DNA from 3 places in the Obesumbacterium proteus genome. Region 2 is predicted to be linked to each of the others. Evidence: predicted binding sites of a transcription regulator. Region 2 holds the regulator's gene; each other region holds the start of a gene.

Region 1 (2,277 bases), 860 kb from region 2:
TGGCTGAGCTGCAGGCGCATTCTGTGGGCGAGCCGCTGGCTGAGAACCGCCGCTAAACTGATTGCCCTGTGGCTGCTGAGGCTGACCCCAACCGCCCTGCTGCCCTTGTGCCTGACCGCCGCCCATAGGAGCGCCGCCGCCTTGACGTCCACCCAGCATTTGCATGGTGCCGCCAACGTTTACGACGATTTCAGTGGTGTATTTTTCAACGCCAGCCTGATCGGTCCACTTACGAGTCTGCAAAGCACCTTCGATGTAAACCTGAGAACCTTTACGCAGATATTCACCTGCAACCTCTGCCAGCTTGCCAAACAACACTACACGGTGCCATTCGGTTTTTTCTTTCTGTTCGCCGGTTTGCTTGTCGCGCCAAGTCTCGGAGGTGGCCAGAGTAATATTGGCTACAGCACCACCATTCGGCATATAACGGACTTCTGGATCTTGACCCAGATTCCCGACAAGAATCACTTTGTTAACGCCTCTGCTGGCCATTTCGATTCTCCTGATGAAGTAAATTTGTACACACTAAAAATAATTATAGCGCGTAGTCTAAACCGTTAATTCTATCACGCTAGAGCCCTAACAGCATCACTGTTCGCTTCTGTGAAGTGGATTCCTTAATTGTTTAAGCATAGAACAATTTTGCATTCATATACTGGATATTCATTCAGGTTTTATTGTGCCATAATTGATCGTTTCAAGCATCGTTGTGTACTCCTAAACCCGCTAAATATCGCAGCAGGCCGCGCCGTTACTGGCCTCAGCGCATTTTACCGACCGAGAGCACAACGCTGGGCCAAGATTATCCAGAGCCTATCCCAATAGGTACTCCGCTGTTGCCTGCTGTGTACGATTTATCAGCAAACTGCGGTAGGTAAGCCTAATGAGATGGGTTCTTCATCCGGGAAGTCGTTAATGGATAAAATAGAAATACGGGGTGCTCGCACCCACAACCTGAAAAATATCAATCTGATCATTCCTCGCGACAAGCTGATTGTTGTGACCGGTCTGTCAGGCTCAGGCAAGTCCTCTCTGGCGTTTGACACGCTGTATGCTGAAGGTCAGCGTCGGTATGTCGAATCGTTGTCTGCCTATGCGCGTCAGTTTCTTTCTTTGATGGAAAAGCCAGACGTTGACCACATTGAAGGTCTATCTCCGGCAATTTCCATTGAGCAGAAATCTACCTCGCATAACCCGCGTTCAACCGTGGGGACAATAACTGAAATCCATGATTATCTGCGTCTGCTGTTTGCCCGCGTTGGTGAGCCACGCTGCCCGGATCATGATGTTCCCTTAGCCGCACAGACCGTCAGCCAAATGGTTGATAACGTGCTGACGCAGCCGGAAGGCAAGCGTCTGATGTTGCTGGCGCCGATCGTTAAAGATCGCAAAGGTGAGCATACTAAAACGCTGGAAAATCTGGCGGCACAAGGCTACATCCGCGCCCGTATCGACGGCGAGGTCTGCGATCTTTCCGATCCTCCTAAGCTGGAGCTTCAGAAAAAACACAGCATCGAAGTTGTGGTCGATCGTTTCAAAGTGCGTGATGACATGGCTCAACGCTTGGCGGAATCCTTTGAAACCGCGCTAGAGCTGTCTGGCGGCAGCGCCATTGTTGCCGACATGGATGACGCTAAAGCGCCTGAGCTTCTGTTCTCCGCTAACTTTGCCTGCCCAATTTGTGGCTACAGCATGCGTGAGCTTGAACCACGTTTGTTCTCGTTTAACAACCCGGCAGGCGCTTGCCCTACCTGTGATGGCTTGGGTGTGCAGCAATATTTCGACCCCGATCGCGTGGTACAAAACGCTGAGCTGTCGCTGGCCGGCGGCGCAATTCGCGGTTGGGATCGTCGTAACTTCTACTATTTCCAGATGCTGAAATCGTTAGCAGACCATTATCATTTTGATGTGGAAGCACCGTTCGGTAGTTTGGATGCTAAAACGCAGAAAGCCGTGCTGTATGGCTCCGGCAAAGAGTCGATTGAGTTTAAATATATCAACGACCGCGGTGATATTACGGTGCGCAACCATCCGTTCGAAGGCGTGTTGCACAATATGGAGCGCCGCTATAAAGAAACGGAATCTTCTGCGGTACGCGAAGAGCTGTCGAAATTTATCAGCAACCGTTCATGCGCATCGTGCCACGGCACCCGTTTGCGTGAAGAAGCTCGTCATGTGTTCGTTGAGAACACTACGCTACCTGTGATTTCAGATCTCAGCATTGGCGATGCTCTGGCGTTCTTCCGCGATCTTAAACTGCAGGGCCAGCGTGCGCAG
Region 2 (2,277 bases):
TCCAGATGTAGGCCACGTAGCTTCATCACGTGCCAAACCAGACCGAGCCCCAGTAAAAAGGTCGCGTAGTCGGCAATCACCGTCGCACTTGCTGCACCGGGCACCTTCCAGCCCAGTCCAACAACAAACCACAGATCGAGCGTGATGTTAATAACGTTACCCACAACCAGCAATATGACCGGCGCACGGGCATATTGAACGCCTAACAGCCAGCCAAGAATAACAAGGTTCGCCAGCGTCGCAGGTGCACCAAGCCAGCGAATCTGCATAAACAAACGAGCCTGCTCGAGTACATCTTCATGACCGCCCACAATCCGCAGCACGCCGTTAATCAAAGGCTGTCGCAGCGCGATGATAACGATCCCTGCCAGCAACGCTATGAGCATTGGCTGCACAAGCGCACGAGCCAACGCCGTTTTATCCCCCGCGCCGAACGCTTGCGCAGTTAGCCCCGTGGTGCTCATGCGTAAAAATAGCAGCAGCATAAATAAGAATGACGTAGCCATCGCGCCAACGGCTACACCACCAAGATAAACAGGGCTATCCAAATGCCCAATTACGGCGGTATCGACTAGCCCTAACAACGGAACGGAGATATTCGATAGGATCATCGGCAGTGCGAGGATCCACAGCGCCTTATCGGTTGGTGTAAGCATTTTCATTTTTTTGAATTCATTCCAGATAACCGACCCGTTATCTCAACACAAAGAGGTTTACAGCATGAACGAATACGCCATAAAAAAGCCCCAATTAAGGGGCTTAGTCTATCGGTGTGATACCAAACGCAACAGGTGAAGTTTTAGATCCAGTCGCCGTTACGAATAACACCTACCGCTAAACCTTCAATCGTGAAGTTTTGCTCGCGCAGGTCAACAACAATAGGCTCGAAATCGCTGTTTTCTGGCAACAGCTGAACAATATTGCCTTGCTTTTTCAGTCGCTTAACCGTCACTTCATCTTCGATACGCGCAACCACAACCTGCCCATTACGCACATCCTGTGTTTTATGCACAGCCAGCAAATCGCCGTCTAAAATACCGATATCGCGCATCGACATTCCGTTAACGCGCAGTAAGAAATCGGCATTAGGCTTAAACAGAGCAGGATCGACCTGATAATGGCCTTCAATATGTTCTTGCGCTAGCAGAGGTTCACCCGCTGCCACGCGGCCAATTAACGGCAGGCCGGTTTCATCTTCCATCAAAAGACGAATACCACGCGAAGCACCGGAAACGATCTCGATAACGCCTTTACGTTGCAGTGCTTTTAAATGTTCTTCTGCCGCATTAGGAGAGCGGAATCCCAAGCGCTGAGCAATTTCAGCGCGGGTTGGCGGCATGCCAGTTTGTTCAATATGGTCACGAATCAGATCGTAGACTTCCTGCTGTCTGGCTGTAAGTGCTTTCATTCCACCACCTGTTTGTTTATACAGTTTTGCTGTGAGTATATACAGGTAGCGACCATTTTGAAACCGTCAAATACATAAAGATTGAGCCGTGACGCATCTGATCTGCATTAAGCGTGCGTTTTTTGTATTTTCAGTCAGCTACCCGTCAATAATCGGCCCATTCATCAGCCATTTTTGACCGTTTCTGGCGCTCTATAGGTTCGTTGTGGGCGGCCCACTTTTCCATACACGATTTCAGCCATAATCAGATGGCGGCCCGCGCAAAACTCTAAGTAGCGCCGTGCCGTTGTTCGGCTGAGTTTAAGCTCCTGCGCAACGGTTTCTGCGGTATGACGCGCATCAGGATCGGCAAATAGCTTCTGCACCTTATCTAAGGTCAGCGCATCGATGCCAACCGGCAATTCTTCTTTCTGCTCGCCACGCGCATAGGCATTGAACATATCATCAATTTGGCGCTGGCTGGCGCTATCGCTGTTAGCGAGCATCCGCTTGCGTACATGGTAGCGTTCAAGCGTTTGCCCCAAGCGTTCGTAAGCAATCGGCTTCACTAAATAGTCGAATACACCACAGCGCACCGCGTCTGACACCGTATCCATATCACTTGCCGCGGTGGTGAAAACCACACCGCCAGGGAAACGAGCCTGAGTTAATTCATGCAATAGCGTGATGCCTTTGCCATCGGGTAAATAGTTATCCAGCAAGATGAGGTCGGGTTTGAATCGCTCAATCATCATTCTGGCCTGAGCAAGATTTCCCGCCAACCATACCTGACCACAGCCCTGGAAATGGCGAATAAACTCCGCATGCATTTCTGCAAGTGGCGTTTCGTCTTCAACTATTAGAATCGTTATTGGTTGTGTCATAAGTCT
Region 3 (2,277 bases), 1.3 Mb from region 2:
GTTGGACTAACCGATATTGCCGAGCGTTTGGGTTTTTCTCGCCAAAATATGCGCAAATTAATGGAGCAGGGAGGGAATAGTTTCCCCGCACCTCTGCATCAGGGGAAAACGTCCATCTGGCATCTGGCCAGCGTTCTGACATGGTTAAGAGATGTTAAAAACTACAGTATAGACTCCCGATTGTTAGAGCTGGCAGCGGTCAATATGCAGTGCAATTTATATCGTGCCATTAACGAAGCGGATAGTGGTTCTCAGAGAGAGATTTCAGGCTGGCTAAGAAAATAACGGCTGAGAACACTGCAACCAAAAACGTCATTTCCCATACAAAGCATTAACAACAAAAGTGTGAATAAATACATTGTTTGAATCACAGACGGAAAATCTTAATAAGTGCTAATGAAACCTTAAGAAGAGAGCAAAAAAACGCAGATAAATTCTGCATTATTAAGATGCTCAAAAAAAACACAGCGGTGCAAGCGTGGTTCATTAAGGGAATAAAAGATCAAGCTCTGAATCCTCGCTTAACGAAATAAGTTACCCTAGCAAGCACTTTTGTTAGTGCGAATAAGTATATCAAAAAGAAAAAATAGCTAAAAAATTAACTAAAAAAAGGACTCCAGAGTCGATTTACTGACAGATTGTCATTTTTCCGTAACTCAAGCGCCAAGCGGAGTGGTGCAAGTTATCCACTATTCCTGTGGATAACCTTGTGCATTAGGTTTAGAGAACTCGTCAAAGCCCAGAGCCAGCGCGGCTTTCGCACAGGTTGGTTGATATGGTAACTATATTTTAAAACTGTTTTTATTCAATGGGTTATTTAAAATCAAGCACTAGATAAAGAATCGCGTTGCGCAACAAAACGGCCTTGACAAGAGCAGACTAAAAAAGTTAATTCGCGAGCTGCATTGGGGATAAATGTCACCGGTAGGTGAAAATTGTAAAACGGATGTAATTTGAGGTTTTGGGGCAGCTTAAGGCGGCGAAATTGGATAGGGAATTACACAAAACGGTGCAGATAAGGTTTGAAGCTGGTTTTATATCCAGTATCATAGTTCCCCTCTTCTCACATCATCGTGAGCGTGATTTTCTGACCGTGTGGAGAAATCCCTCGCAGGAGATATCCAGAGACAGTGGCAAAATTGGGTAGGCCTTCCATAATCAATGCCGGACGATTAAGCATTCGAAAATGCCGTGGCCCTTCTAAAAGACAAATGCATTTAAGCAAGGTGTTGATTCATGAGTAAAACGTTCAAATTGCATTCTGCATTCAAGCCAGACGGCGACCAGCCTGAGGCGATTCGTCGTTTAGAGGCAGGTTTAGAAAATGGTTTGGCGCATCAAACGCTGCTGGGCGTAACGGGTTCTGGTAAGACGTTTACGATTGCCAACGTGATTGCCGATCTCAATCGTCCAACCATGGTCATGGCACCCAACAAAACTTTAGCGGCACAGCTTTACGGCGAGATGAAGCAGTTTTTCCCAGAAAATGCCGTGGAGTATTTTGTCTCCTATTACGACTATTATCAGCCAGAAGCCTATGTGCCGAGTTCAGATACCTTTATCGAGAAAGACTCCTCGGTAAACGAACATATTGAACAAATGCGGCTTTCAGCGACAAAAGCGTTGCTTGAGCGCAAAGATGTCATTGTTGTGGCCTCGGTTTCTGCTATTTATGGCTTGGGCGATCCTGATGCCTATTTGAAAATGATGCTGCATTTAACACGCGGCATGATTATCGATCAGCGGGCCATCTTGCGTCGCTTATCCGAGCTGCAATATGCGCGTAACGATCAGGCTTTTCAGCGTGGTACCTTCCGCGTTCGTGGCGAAGTGATTGATATTTTCCCCGCTGAATCTGAGGATGAAGCCCTACGCGTAGAGCTGTTTGATGAGGAAGTGGAGCGTCTATCGCTGTTCGACCCATTAACGGGACAACTGATCCAAGAAGTTCAGCGTTTTACCGTGTATCCAAAAACGCACTATGTCACGCCGCGTGAACGCATTTTGCAGGCGATGGAAGATATTAAGGTTGATTTGGCGGAGCGGCGCAAAGTGTTGCTGGCCAATAACAAGCTGCTAGAAGAGCAACGGTTGACGCAGCGTACCCAGTTCGATCTCGAAATGATGAACGAGCTAGGCTATTGCTCGGGCATTGAAAACTACTCGCGCTATCTCTCTGGGCGTAAGCCGGGTGAAGCACCACCAACGCTGTTTGATTATCTTCCTGCCGATGGGCTGCTGGTGATCGATGAATCCCACGTCACCATACCTCAAATT

The links. Region 2 encodes LexA, which represses DNA repair genes until DNA is damaged. Its sites were predicted from a motif close to TNCTGTATGTACATACAGNA; they were not measured.
Region 1: a site for LexA is predicted at 654-673, ahead of uvrA (excinuclease ABC subunit UvrA). Genes of this name have one in related genera too.
Region 3: a site for LexA is predicted at 1,027-1,046, ahead of uvrB (excinuclease ABC subunit UvrB). Genes of this name have one in related genera too.

Annotation. Positions count from the first base shown of each region.
Region 1 is NZ_CP014608.1:1,129,382-1,131,658, reverse strand. It holds gene DSM2777_RS05440 (single-stranded DNA-binding protein) at 1-492, opposite strand, end outside; gene uvrA (excinuclease ABC subunit UvrA) at 916-2,277, shown strand, end outside.
Region 2 is NZ_CP014608.1:269,296-271,572, forward strand. It holds gene dinF (MATE family efflux transporter DinF) at 1-662, opposite strand, end outside; gene lexA (transcriptional repressor LexA) at 800-1,408, opposite strand; gene dpiA (two-component response regulator DpiA) at 1,573-2,271, opposite strand; gene dpiB (sensor histidine kinase DpiB) at 2,240-2,277, opposite strand, start outside.
Region 3 is NZ_CP014608.1:4,012,492-4,014,768, reverse strand. It holds gene DSM2777_RS18805 (helix-turn-helix transcriptional regulator) at 1-285, shown strand, start outside; gene uvrB (excinuclease ABC subunit UvrB) at 1,237-2,277, shown strand, end outside.